Regions from separate parts of the Streptomyces sp. FIT100 genome, predicted to be linked through region 2. Evidence: riboswitches for the same ligand, from Rfam matches in the RefSeq annotation. Region 2 holds a riboswitch; each other region holds the start of a gene.
The links. A riboswitch is a leader RNA that binds a small molecule or an ion and turns the genes downstream of it on or off. The one in region 2 is predicted to bind cobalamin.

Region 1 (4,470 bases), 1.2 Mb from region 2:
TACGGAGACGTTGCCCGAGGTGCCGACGACGAGCCCGTCCGCCGCGGTCCTGCGGGCCGTGGCCACGAGCTCCGCCCACGCCCGTCCGATCACGTCCTGCCCGTGCCGGCCGTCCTGCCCGTGCGCTGCGCCCTGCCCAAGCCGGCCGTCCTGCTCGGCGCCCCCGTGCCCGGTGCCCTGCCCCTCGCTGCCCTGCCACTCGCTGCCCTGCCGCTCGCTGCTCTGCCGACTGGTCATGCGGTGATCCTTCCAGGTCCGCTCCGCAGGGTGACCAGAATCTCTTCGAGGGGCCGACGGCACGCGCGACGGGGTCCGGCGCGCGAGGGCAAGGGGTGCTCCGGAGCGCCTCGGGACCCCCGTGAAGCCCGCGCTGAAGCCTTTCCGCCGTGCGTCCGGCCTGTCGCACCAGTTGCGCTCCACCGCACCAGTGGAATGGCCATAACCCGTTGCCAGCACCTCAAAGCCCCACTCAGTTCATCTTCTGTTCATCCAGATTGCCTACGTTCGGCGCGCCACTGACATCCAAAAGAAGCCTGGGTAAATGGAAAACATCACGCTTCTCCTCGGGATCGTGATCATCACCGCTCTCGTGTTCGACTTCACGAACGGTTTCCACGACACAGCCAACGCGATGGCGACGACCATCTCGACCGGTGCACTCAGACCGAAGACGGCGGTGGCCATGTCCGCCGTGCTCAACCTCGTCGGCGCCTTCCTCTCCATCGAAGTCGCCAAGACGATCTCCGGCGGCATCATCAACGAAGCGGGCATCCGCACAGAAGTGATCTTCGCGGCCCTCGTCGGCGCGATTCTGTGGAATCTGCTCACCTGGCTGCTGGGCCTGCCGTCCAGTTCCTCGCACGCGCTCTTCGGCGGCCTCATCGGCGCCGCCGTGATGTCCGCGGGCTTCTCCGCGGTCAACGGCGGCACCATCGTCACCAAGGTGCTGATCCCGGCCGTCGCCGCGCCGGTCGTCGCCGGCCTCGCCGCGTTCCTCGCGACCCGGCTGACCTACCGGATCGGCAGCAGGACCGACGACAAGGCCACGTCCAAGGGCTACCGGGCCGGCCAGATCGCCTCCGCCGGCCTCGTCTCCCTCGCGCACGGCACCAACGACGCGCAGAAGACGATGGGTGTCATCACCCTGGCCCTGGTCACCGGCGGGGTCCTCGCCCCGGGCTCGAACCCGCCGATGTGGGTCATCGTCTCCGCGGGTCTCGCGATCGCCCTCGGTACGTACCTGGGCGGCTGGCGCATCATCCGCACCATGGGCAAGGGCCTGACCGACCTCCAGCCGCAGCAGGGCTTCGCCGCCCAGACCAGCGCCGCGACCGTCATCCTGGCCTCCTCGCACCTGGGCTTCTCGCTCTCCACCACCCAGTCCTGCTCCGGCGCCGTGATGGGCGCGGGGCTCGGCCGCAAGGGCGGCGTCGTCCGCTGGTCCACCGCGACCCGGATGTTCGTCGCGTGGGGCCTGACCCTGCCGGCCGCCGCACTCGTCGGTGCCGCCGCCGAGTTCCTCACCGGCCAGGGCACCTGGGGCATCGCCGCCGTGGCGCTGCTGCTGCTCGCAGGCTCGGGCACGATCTGGTCGCTCTCGCGCCGCAAGCCGGTCGACCACACCAACGTCACGGACGACGAGGCCGCCGCGACCGGTGCCCGTGGCGGGTCCGGTGCCGGGTCCGAAACCGGGACCGGGACCGACGGGGCGACGGACGGCCTCAAGGTCACCATCCCCGCCCCGGCCGCGCCCGCGGCCACAGGTGAGCACGCACCCGCACCCGCCGCCACGGTGTAAGGAGAGAAGACCATGAAGATCGACTGGGCAGCTCTCGGCTCCGTCTTCGGCGTGAGCCTCGCCGTCACCGTCGCCCTGGTGGGCCTGTTCACCCTGGGCATCGTGGGCCTCTCCAAGCAGGAAGCCGCCTCCGCACAGGGGGGTTCGGGCGGTTCCGCCGTCCTCGCCCGCACGGGCGCGTACGCCTGCTTCGCGCTGTGCGCGGCGGCCGTGGCGTACGGGATCCATCTGATCGTCGCCTGACACCGGCGCGTCCCCGTCACGGGGGCCCAGGGGCCGGGCACACCTCCGGGTGTGTCCGGCCCCTGGCGCGTACGGCCGCGTGTGGGCCTCGGCACACTCTCCCGTCGCAGGTCAAGGGCGAGTTGACGGGTGTTCGCGGCCCGTGGTGGACTTCCGGAGCCATTTACGGCGGCAGAGAGGAAGCCGGTGCGAATCCGGCGCGGTCCCGCCACTGTCACAGGAGCGCTCCCCTTCGACGGAGCGCTCCCGGAGCCAGGAACTCTCTCCCGCCGGTCAGTCACGTCGAGCCGGGGCGCGGACCCTGAGTGAGGACGCACATGCGTGCCGAGCAGGTGTTTGCCTGCGGCGCCGCTGCCGGACTTGCCGGCGACCTGGTCTTCGGCGATCCGCGCCGCGGGCATCCGGTCGCCGCTTTCGGCCGGGCCGCCACTGTCGTCGAGCGGGCCCTTTGGCGCGACCACCGGGGGTGGGGCGCCCTGCACACCGTTGTATGCGCCGGGGGCGCATGGGCCGCGGGTGCGCTGGCCACCGCTTCCGTGCGCCGCTCCCGCGCCGCGTCCGTCGCCCTGACCGCGGCCGCCACCTGGGCCGTCGTGGGCGGTACGTCACTGGGCCGCGAGGCCCGCGCGATCGGCGGGGCGCTGGCGGCCGGGGACATCGACGCCGCCCGCGAGCGGCTGCCGCATCTGTGCGGGCGCGACCCGCAGTCCCTGGACGGCGCCGGCATCGCCCGCGCGGTCGTCGAGTCCGTCGCCGAGAACACCTCGGACGCGGTCGTCGGCGCGCTCGTCTGGGGCGCGGTCGGCGGGGTGCCGGGCCTCGTCGCCTTCCGTGCCGTCAACACCCTCGACGCGATGGTCGGCCACAAGTCGGCCCGCTACCGGCGGTTCGGCTGGGCCTCGGCGCGGCTCGACGATACGGCCGGCTGGCCGGGCGCCCGTCTGACGGCGGCACTGGCCGCGGTCGCCGGCGGCGATCCGCGCGGTGCGGTACGGGCCTGGCGCGCCGACGCCGCGAAGCACCCGAGCCCCAACGCGGGCCCGGTGGAGGCGTCGTTCGCGGGGGCGCTCGGCGTGCGGCTCGGCGGGACGCTCGCGTACGCGGGACGGGTCGAGCACCGGCCCGTGCTGAACGGGGACCACGGCCGTGACGTCGAGGTCGCCGACATCGAACGGGCGGTGCGGCTGTCGCGCCGCGTCACCGCCCTGACGCTGGCTGCCTGCGTGGGTGCGCGGCTGGTGGCCGGGCGGCTGGGGCGGGCCCTGGAGGGGAGGCGGACATGAGCGGCGGACTGCTGGTCGCCGGGACCACATCGGACGCGGGCAAGAGCGTCGTCACGGCCGGGATCTGCCGGTGGCTGGTGCGCCGGGGGGTGAAGGTCGCGCCGTTCAAGGGGCAGAACATGTCCCTCAATTCCTTTGTGACCCGCGACGGCGCGGAGATCGGCCGGGCGCAGGCCATGCAGGCGCAGGCGGCCCGCGTGGAGCCCTCGGCGCTCATGAACCCCGTGCTGCTCAAGCCCGGAAGCGACCGCTCCAGCCAGGTCGTGCTGATGGGGAAGCCGGTGGGCGAGCTGAGCGCGCGCGGGTACTTCGGGGGGCCTGGGGGGTCGTCCCCCGGGGAAATGCAGCACGGGGCGCGGCAGCAGATGCTGTTCGAACCGGTCGTCGCGTGCCTGGAAGAGCTGCGCGCCACGTACGACGTCGTCGTCTGCGAGGGCGCCGGCAGCCCGGCCGAGATCAATCTGCGCCGCACCGACATCGTCAACATGGGCATCGCGCGGGCGGCGCGCTTCCCGGTGCTTGTGGTCGGGGACATCGACAGGGGTGGGGTCTTCGCCCAGTTCTTCGGTACGACCGCACTGCTCGCCCCGGAGGACCAGGAGCTGGTCGCGGGCTACCTCGTGAACAAGTTCCGCGGCGATGTGACGCTGCTGGAGCCCGGGTTGGACATGCTGCGCGGGCTGACCGGGCGGCGGACCTACGGCGTCCTGCCGTTCGCGCACGGCCTCGGCATCGACGAGGAGGACGGGCTCCGGGTGTCCCTGCGGGGCGCGGTCAGGGAGTCCGTCGTCGCGCCGCCGGTCGGCGAGGACGTGCTGCGGGTGGCGGTCTGCGCCGTACCGCTGATGTCCAACTTCACCGACGTGGACGCGCTGGCGGCCGAACCCGGCGTAGTGGTGCGGTTCGTCGACCGGCCCGAGGAACTGGCCGACGCGGACCTGGTGGTGGTGCCCGGCACGCGCGGGACCGTGCGCGCCCTGGACTGGCTCCGTGCGCGGGGGCTCGCGGACGCGCTCGTACGGCGCGCGGCGGACGGCCGCCCCGTGCTGGGCATCTGCGGCGGCTTCCAACTGCTCGGCGAGCACATCGACGACGAGGTCGAATCACGGGCCGGGACCGTGGCGGGGCTCGGACTGCTGCCCGTAC
Region 2 (4,470 bases):
GCCGCCAGATCGGCGGCGATGAGGAAGGCCGCTCCGAGCAGCGCCGCGGCGGGCAGCGCGCGGCGGTGGTCGGCGCCGACGAACAGCCGCACCACGTGCGGCATGATCAGCCCGACGAAGCCGATCTGGCCGCTGACGGCGACGATCGTCCCGATCATGACGGCTACGAGGATGAAGAGGGCGGCTCTGAAGCGGTGTACGTCCAGGCCGAGCGCAACGGCCGCCTCCTCCCCGGCGAGCAGCAGGTTGAGGGAGCGGCAGACGCCGAGCAGGACGGCCGTACCGAGGAGGACGGCACCGACGGGGATCCACACCACCGTCCAGGTGGTGCCGGCCAGTCCGCCGAGCATCCAGCGCAGCGCCGACTGGGTCTTGTGCGGGTCGTCGGAGGTGACGACGAGGAAGCCGGCGAGCGCCGACAGCACCTCGGCCGTGGCCACGCCCGCCAGCACCAGCCTCACCGTGGTCATCCGCCCGCCGGACCTGGCCAGGAAGTAGACGGCGACGAGGGCGGCGAGAGCGCCGAGGAACGCGACCACCGGCAGGGAGAACACGCCGAACAGGGTCAGGTTGAAGACGACGACCAGCACCGCGCCGACCGACGCGCCCGACGACACCCCGAGCAGCATCGGGTCCGCGAGCGGGTTGCGTACCAGCGCCTGGAGCGCCATCCCGCAGACCGCCAGGCCCGCGCCCACGACACCGGCGAGCAGTACGCGGGGCAGCCGTACGTCGATGACGATCGTCTCGCGGACCGGGGTCCAGGTCGCATCGGCCAGCGCCGGATGCACCCGGTGCAGCAGGATGCCCCAGACCTCGTCGGCCGGGACGGCGATGGAACCGGCCGCGATCCCGAAGGTCGCCGCGACGGCGAGCAGTGCGCCCAGCAGCACGAGCACGAGCGGGTAGGGGATCCCGGGGCGCCGGGCGGCGGCCACTTCCGTTGTTCCGCTCGGACCCGTCACCCCGGCCGCGCCTGCCGCACCTCCCGCACCTCCCGCACCTCCCGCACCTGCCGCGTCCGTCGCATTCGCGGCATTCACGAGGTCCGCTGCATCCACCGTATCCACCGCACGGGTCCCGCCCACGGCGTCGGTCGCGCCGCTCACTTGAAGCGGTCCGGGTGGAGCTGGCGGGCCAGGGACTCCACGCCGGACGGCACCCGGACGCCCAGCACGGTGGACGACAGCGGCAGCACCGCGAACCGCTTGTTCTTGATGGCGGGTACGTCCTTCAGCGCCGGATTCGCCAGCAGGAACTTCTTCTTGTCCTCGACCGGCTGATCGCCGTAGTCGTAGATGACGACGACCTCGGGCGCACGCTCGGCCACCTGCTCGAACGACACGTCGCCGAACGCCTTGTCCAGGTCGGCGAAGAGGTTCACCCCGCCCGCCTGCTTGATCATCTCGTTGCCGATGCCCGCCCCGCCGGCCGTGAAGGCGGTCTTGTCGCCGCTGTCGTACACGAAGATCTTGACCGGCCTGACTCCGGCAAGCTTGTCGTTGACGGCGTCCAGCGTGCCGTGCACCTTCTTCACCTGCTGCTCGGCGCGGTCCGGTACGCCGAAGATCTTGGCCACGTTCCGGATCTCCTGGTCCACCATGGCCATCGTCACGGGACCGGACGGGCACTCCTCGATGTTCAGATAGGAGTGGACGCCCGCCTGGGAGAGGGCGTCGCGACTGCGGCCTTCCTTCTCGTCGAAGGTGCTGGCGAAGCCGCCGTAGGCGAAGTCGGGTTCGGCGGCCAGCAGGGTCTCGAAGGAGGGGTACTCCTTGGCGAGAGCCTTGATCCCGTCGTACGCGTCCTGGTACTCCGGGAGGATCCTGTCGTCGAGGTAGGCCGTGCCGACCATCGACTTCTCCAGCCCGAGGGCCAGCATGACCTCGGTCGCGTGCTGGTTGAGCGAGACCGCGCGCTGCGGAGGGCGCTGATAGGTGGTCTTCACACCGCAGTTGGACACCGTGACCGGGAACCCCTTGGGGGCGGGGGCCGCCGGCGCGGCGTTGTCGCGGGCTGCCGTGCCGCCGCAGCCGGACAGCAGCAGGGCCGCCGCGACCATGGCGGCGGACAGCAGGGAGATCGGGCGCTTGCCCATCATGTGGTGGGTCCTCTCACCGCAGGGTGGTCCGGGAAGTGGGCCGGAGACGGCCGGATTTCGGGAGTCCGGCCCGTGGTGACCGCGGCCTGTCGCGGCGGGCCGGGTCGAGGAAGGTCGGGTTCGGGGCCGGGTCAGCCGACGTCACGGAGCGGCCCGGACCGGGCGCGCCGCGGCGGCGTGAAGGCATAGAGGTCGAGGATGTCCGGCGGCGCGGCGACGCCGGGGCCGCCCGCCCGTACCCAGGTGACGATGTCCTCGGTCGCGGCAGGGTCGTTGACGAGGCCGAACCAGGCCGGCCGGCCACCGGCGGCGCGTCCTTCTGACGACGGCTGGACGACGACCACGTTCGCCTGGTCGCACACGTCGAGACAGTCGCTGATCCGGACCGGGGCGGCCTCGGCGAGGCGCGCGGTCTGCTCGGCGTGGTCGACGCCGGTCACCTTGGTGCTGCCGCAGCAGCAGTCCCGGCACACCACGACCCTGCACGGAACCCAACCGGCAGACGATGGCCCCACGGGCATCACGACAAGCCCTCCTCCCTGGGGAGATCCGCCCCAGTCACGTCGAGGAGGCGACCGCGTGAGTCTCCTGGCTCTCGGGTCAGTGCTCGTCCCGGCCTTCCCACCCGCATCCGGGCAGTGGTCTGTTCGGGATCCGCTCGCCGATCACAGTGGCGGGACCGCGCCGGATTCACACCGGCTTCCTCGTTCCGCCGTCGCCTTTTCGCGCAACATCATCGCAGAAAGACACGTCGTGTCATACGCCGGGGCCTGAACCGGCCGCGGAGAACCGCCGCACACGCCCCGCGGGCGCGCGCGACGCACGCTGCCGCTCACTCCCGCGCGCCCCGCGGGGACCCTCGCGGCGGCGGACAGGTCGGGGACGGGGGTCACGCCGAGCGGTCCGCCACCGGATACGGGACGAACGTGCTGCCGTTCTCGTCGATCCGCACCGGGCGGCCGAGCGGCGGCGCCGCCCCACTGCGGGCAGTCGAGGCGCTCGCAGACCCGGCACTCCATGCCGATGGGGGTGGCGGCGGACGCGTTGCCGAGGTCGAGGCCGTCGGACCAGACCAGGCGCGAGGCGTGGCGGAGCTCGCATCCCAGGCCGACGGCGAAGGTCTTGCCGGGTTCACCCCAGCCGCCACGGTGCCGGGTGAGCGTAGGGGCGGTCCACAAGTAGCACTGCCCGTACGGCATTTCCGCGACCTGGACGTGGAGTCCGGATTCGCCTCCGCGGCCGACGTGGACAGCGGCATGGGCTGGGCTGCGCCCGCCCCATGGGTCCGCTGAAGCTCGCGGACCTGATCGGTCCGGACACTGTGGCCTCGATGGCCGAGTCCCTGTACGACGAGTTCAAGGAACCTGTACGCACCGCCGCCGCTGCTCCAGCGGATGGTGGAGGCAGGGGCTGCTCGGCCGCAAGTGCGGCCGGGGCTTCCCCACGTACGACCGCGGCTGAGGAGCCGGCACGACCCCGGGACGGGTCCCGGGCCCCCGGTCGCGGGTCCTCGGGTCCACGGACCCACGGACCCACGGACCCGCGCTGGCCGCACGCGTCCTAGCGACGGCTGCGTACGAGCAGATGCAGGAAGTACGGCGTGCCGATCACGGCGGTCATCAGGCCGGCGCCGAGCTGGGCGGGCGCGATCACGATCCGGCCCAGCAGGTCCGCGACACAGACGAGCACGGCACCGAGGAGGACCGAGACCGGAACCACCCGGGCGTGCTGCCGGCCCACGAGGGCCCTGGCCGCGTGCGGTGCCACAAGCCCCACGAAGCCGATGGTGCCCGCGGCGGCCACGGCGGTGGCGCTGAGCAGGACGCTCAGTACGAGGAAGCCGAGGCGCCCCCGTGCCAGATCGAGGCCCAGGAGCCTCGGGGTGTCCTCGTCCAGCGACACGAGGTCGAGTTCGGTGTGCCGCGCGGCCGCGATGAGCAGGCCCAGGGCGAGCACGGCCGCGAGGGGTGCCACGTCGGGCAGGGTCCGCCCGTAGGTGGAGCCCGACAGCCAGGTGAGGGCTTTCGTCGCGTTGAACGGGTCCGTGAGGACGATCAGCAGGCTGATCAGCGCGGCGCTGCCGGTGGCGACGCCGAACCCGACGAGTACGAGCCGGTTCTGCTGGAACCCGCCGCGCGCGGCCAGTCCGAAGACGAGGACGGAACTGGCCGCGGCGCCCGCGAACGCGGCGGCGGCGACGCTCCACGATCCGGCCACGGGCACCGTCGTCACGAGGAGCACGGCGCCGAACGCCGCCCCTCCGGAGACGCCGAGGACTCCGGGCTCCGCGAGCGGGTTGCGGGTCACGGCCTGGACGAGCGTTCCGGCCAGGGCCAGTGCCGCGCCCGCGAGGAGAGCCGCGAGGACCC
Region 3 (4,470 bases), 3.7 Mb from region 2:
CCGGTCTCCCAGGCGAGGCGCGACGGCACGGCCTTGGGGTCGACGGAGTAGAAGTTGCGGCCGGTCGGCAGGACGTTGACGAGCCCGCGCAGCGGCGAGCCGGACGGGCCGGCGGGGACGAAGCCGCCGTTCAGCGCGTGGACGGCGTGGTCGAGTTCGTCGGTGGTGGCGGCCAGGCGCGGGACGACCTCGCGGGCGGCGAAGCCGAGGATGTCGGCGACGGCCCGTCCGTGCCCCTCGGCCACGGAGGCGACGGCGGCCGGGTTCCAGTCCGCCTCCTCCATCGCCTCGACCAGTGCGCGGGCGGCGGCCTCCGCCTCGTCGGCGGTGGTCCGGCTCGCGGCGGACTCGTCGAGGCCGAGCGCTTCGCGCAGTCCGGGCAGGGCCGTCGTACCGCCCCAGATCTGGCGGGCCCTGAGGATGGAGAGGACCAGGTTGACCCGCTCGGGGCCGGCCGGGGCGCCGCCCAGCACATGCAGACCGTCGCGGATCTGGGCGTCCTTGACCTCGCACAGCCAGCCGTCGACGTGGAGCAGGAAGTCGTCGAAGCCGTCGTCGTCGGGGCGGTCGTCCATGCCGAGGTCGTGGTCGAGCCTCGCCGCCTGGATCAGGGTCCAGATCTGGGCGCGGATGGCGGGGAGCTTCGCCGGGTCCATGGAGGAGATCTGCGCGTACTCGTCGAGCAGTTGCTCCAGGCGCGCGATGTCGCCGTAGGAGTCGGCGCGGGCCATCGGCGGGACGAGGTGGTCGATGAGCGTGGCGTGCACCCGGCGCTTGGCCTGGGTGCCCTCGCCGGGGTCGTTGACCAGGAACGGGTAGACCAGCGGCAGATCACCGAGGGCGGCGTCGGGGGCGCAGGCGGCGGACAGGCCCGCGTTCTTGCCGGGCAGCCACTCCAGGTTGCCGTGCTTGCCGAGGTGGATCATCGCGTCGGCGCCGAAGCCCCCGTCGTCCTGCCGGGCCGCGATCCAGCGGTAGGCGGCCAGGTAGTGGTGCGAGGGCGGCAGGTCCGGGTCGTGGTAGATCGCGATCGGGTTCTCGCCGAAGCCGCGCGGCGGCTGGATCACGATCAGCAGGTTGCCGCGCCGCAGGGCCGCCAGGACGATGTCGCCGTCCGGGTCGCCTTCGGCGGTACGGGAGCGGTCCAGGAACATCTCGCCGGGCGCGGGGCCCCAGTGCTCCTCGACGTGCTCGCGCAACGCGGCGGGCAGGGTCGCGTACCAGCGCCTGTAGTCGGCGGCCGGGACCCGGACGGGGTTGCGGGCGAGCTGCTCCTCGGTGAGCCAGTCCTGGTCGTGGCCGCCGGCCTCGATGAGCGCGTGGATCAGCTCGTCGCCGTCGCCGGAGACCAGGCCGGGGACCTCCTCGGCACCGAAGTCGTAGCCCTCGGCGAGGAGTCGGCGCAGCAGCGCGACGGCGGACGCGGGGGTGTCGAGGCCGACCGCGTTGCCGATGCGGGAGTGCTTCGTCGGGTACGCGGACAGGACGAGCGCGATCCGCTTCTCCGCGTTCGGGATGTGCCGCAGCCGGGCGTGGCGTACGGCGATCCCGGCGACCCGGGCGGCGCGCTCGGGGTCGGCGACGTACGCCGGGAGGCCGTCCTCGTCGATCTCCTTGAAGGAGAACGGGACCGTGATCAGGCGCCCGTCGAACTCGGGTACGGCGACCTGGCTGGCGGCGTCCAGCGGGGACAGACCCTCGTCGCTCTCCTCCCAGGCGCTGCGCGACCCCGTCAGACACAGCGCCTGGAGCACGGGCACGTCGAGCCCGGCGAGCGCGCCCGCGTCCCAGGACTCGTCGTCGCCGCCGGCCTGCGCCTCGGCGGGCCTGGTGCCGCCCGCGGCGAGCACGGTGGTGACGACGGCGTCGGCGTCGCGGAGCCGGTCGAGGAGCTCGGGCTCGGGGGCGCGCAGGGACGCCACGTACAGCGGCCTGGCCCGGCCACCGGCCTCCTCGATGGCGTCGCACAGGGCGCCGACGAAGGCGGTGTTGCCGCTCATGTGGTGGGCGCGGTAGTAGAGCACGGCGATGACGGGGCCGGTGGTGGCCTCGGGGGTGCGCTCCAGCGGGCCCCAGGTGGGGGCAGGGGCCGGGGGCTCGAAGCCGTGGCCCGTCAGCAGGACCGTGTCCGAGAGGAACCGGGCGAGCTGCTCCAGATTGCCCGGGCCGCCGTGGGCGAGGTAGGCGTGTGCCTCGGCCGCGATGCCGATCGGGACGGTGGACGCCTCCATCAGCTGGGCGTCCGGGGCCTGTTCGCCGGTGAGCACGACGACGGGCCGCTCCTGGGCGAGCAGCGCGTCGATCCCCTCCTGCCAGGCGCGAATGCCGCCGAGGAGGCGGACGACGACGAGGTCGGTGCCGTCGAGCAGGCCCGGGAGCTCGTCGAGCGGGAGGCGGGAAGGGTTCGCGAAGCGGTACTGGACCGGCCCCCGCGCGGCACGGGCGCTGAGCAGGTCGGTGTCGGAGGTCGACAGCAGCAGGATCGTCGCGTGCGTCATCGCGTGCGCAGGCCTTCCTCGGGGTTTCCGCGCCCCGGGTGGTCGTGGTCGGCGGGAGTTCCTGACTCACCAGGCCGTTGAGGACCTGGCTCACAGTGGCGGGACCGCGCCGGAATCTCACCGGGCTTCCTCCCTAGGGTCCTGGGACCCTGTGCCGTCTGCATAGTAGAGGCTCACCTGGGCGGCAGTATGCTCGCCGCCATGCCGCCCATACCCTCAACCCCGGCGGACCCGGGCGAACCTCGCATACGGGACCGGGGCGACGCCTGCCCGGGCGCGCTGCGGCTGCACGCGGCGGACGACGGGCGACTGGCCCGACTCCGGCTGCCCGCAGGCTTGTTGACATCACGTCAGCTGATGACGCTGGCCGACGCGGCGGAGCGCCTGGGCGACGGTGCGGTGAGCATCACCTCCCGGGGCAACGTGGAACTGCGCGGCCTCGGCGACGACTGCGGGGCGGAGCTCGCGGAACTGCTGCGGGGAGCCGGACTGCTGCCCTCCGACACCCACGAGCGGGTGCGCAACATCGTGGCGTCCCCGCTCGCCGGACTGGACGGACTCGGTTGCGCCGACGTGCAGTTGTGGGCGCGCGAGCTGGACGCGCTGCTGTGCGCGACCACCCGGGCGGCGGACCTCTCGGGCCGCTTCCTGTTCGCGCTGGACGACGGGCGGGGCGATGTGGCGGGGCTCGGCGCGGATGTGACCTTGCTCGCAGAGCCGGGGGACACGGTGGTGGTGCGGGTGGGGGGCGCGGGGTTCCGCGTCCCCGCCGCGGCTGCGGCCCGGGCGGCCCTCGCCGCGGCAGAGGCGTTTCTGGCGGCGGCGGCCGGCACCGGTGCGTGGCGCGTCCGGGACCTGCCGGACGGGGGAGCGGGGTTGGCGGGCGCCTGCGGCGAGCTTTTCCCCACCCCGCCCCTTCCCGAACCGGGGGCTTCGCCCCCAGACCCCGACGGCGGGGGCTCCGCCCCCGCACCCCCGCGCCTCAAACTCCCCCTACGCCCTGCGGCGTGGGGGGACCCCCAGCGAGGCTGGAAACCGGGGCTGCGCCCCGCATTTCCAGCCCGTTGGGGGCACCTCCCAGGCGAAGCTCTGGGGGAGTTCGAGGACACGGCCGGAGGCCGTACGGAGGGCTGGGGGCTTGCCCCCCCAGTTGCGGGAAAGGGCCGGGTGGGGACAGAACCCACCGCAGGCCCGCCGCCCGGGATCGTCGAGGGGCCCGGCGCATGGGCCCCGGTCGCCGCCGCGCCCCTCGGGCGCCTCACCGCCGCGCAGCTCCGCGCCTTGCTCCCCGCGCCCGCGGGCGAAGTGCGGTTCACCCCGTGGCGCGGGGTCGTCGTGCCGGGCTTCGCCGAGCCCGAGGCTGCGGAGGAACGACTCCGCGCGCTGGACGCCGCCGGGTTCATCACCGGCCCCGCCGACCCCTGGTACGGCGCCACCGCCTGCACCGGCCGCCCCGGCTGCGGCAAGGCCCTCGCCGACGTACGGGCGGACGCGGCACCCGGCCGCGGCGGCCTCCCGGTCCACTTCTCCGGCTGCGAACGGCGCTGCGGGCACCCGCACGGCGACTGGACCGACGTCGTCGCGACGGCCGACGGCCGCTACGAGGTCGACGGAGTGCCCTGCGCCCGCTCCTCACTCGCCGCCACCGTCGCGGCGGCCCGCACCACCGGCACCACACTGACGACGAAATGAGCGAGAGCACCGTGTTCGACTACGAGAAGGACGGGGCGGAGATCTACCGCCGGTCCTTTGCCACCATCCGCGCCGAGGCCGACCTCGCCGCGCTCCCCGCCGACGTGAGCCGGGTCGCGGTGCGGATGATCCACGCCTGCGGCATGGTCGACCTGGTGCGCGATCTCGCGTACTCGCCCGGTGTGGTGGCCCGCGCCCGCGCCGCCCTGCGCGCCGGGGCGCCGGTCCTGTGCGACGCGCAGATGGTCGCCAGCGGCGTCACCCGCAAGCGGCTGCCCGC

Region 1: another riboswitch for cobalamin. It lies ahead of KK483_RS06895 (cobalamin biosynthesis protein); the one in region 2 lies ahead of KK483_RS01450 ((2Fe-2S) ferredoxin domain-containing protein).
Region 3: another riboswitch for cobalamin. It lies ahead of cobN (cobaltochelatase subunit CobN); the one in region 2 lies ahead of KK483_RS01450 ((2Fe-2S) ferredoxin domain-containing protein).

What each region holds. Positions count from the first base shown of each region.
Region 1 covers NZ_CP075715.1:1,588,443-1,592,912, forward strand. The annotation lists gene KK483_RS06880 (class II aldolase/adducin family protein) at 1-237, opposite strand, end outside; gene KK483_RS06885 (inorganic phosphate transporter) at 542-1,798, shown strand; gene KK483_RS06890 (hypothetical protein) at 1,811-2,041, shown strand; cobalamin riboswitch at 2,171-2,324, shown strand; gene KK483_RS06895 (cobalamin biosynthesis protein) at 2,359-3,324, shown strand; gene KK483_RS06900 (cobyric acid synthase) at 3,321-4,470, shown strand, end outside.
Region 2 covers NZ_CP075715.1:371,747-376,216, forward strand. The annotation lists gene KK483_RS01440 (iron ABC transporter permease) at 1-965, opposite strand, end outside; gene KK483_RS01445 (ABC transporter substrate-binding protein) at 1,106-2,101, opposite strand; gene KK483_RS01450 ((2Fe-2S) ferredoxin domain-containing protein) at 2,233-2,622, opposite strand; cobalamin riboswitch at 2,662-2,852, opposite strand; partial or broken gene KK483_RS01455 (short-chain fatty acyl-CoA regulator family protein) at 2,991-3,321, opposite strand; partial or broken gene KK483_RS01460 (3-hydroxyacyl-CoA dehydrogenase family protein) at 3,319-3,562, shown strand; gene KK483_RS01465 (iron ABC transporter permease) at 3,662-4,470, opposite strand, start outside.
Region 3 covers NZ_CP075715.1:4,119,887-4,124,356, reverse strand. The annotation lists gene cobN (cobaltochelatase subunit CobN) at 1-2,498, opposite strand, end outside; cobalamin riboswitch at 2,535-2,666, opposite strand; gene KK483_RS18505 (cobalamin biosynthesis protein CobG) at 2,700-4,190, shown strand; gene KK483_RS18500 (precorrin-8X methylmutase) at 4,187-4,470, shown strand, end outside.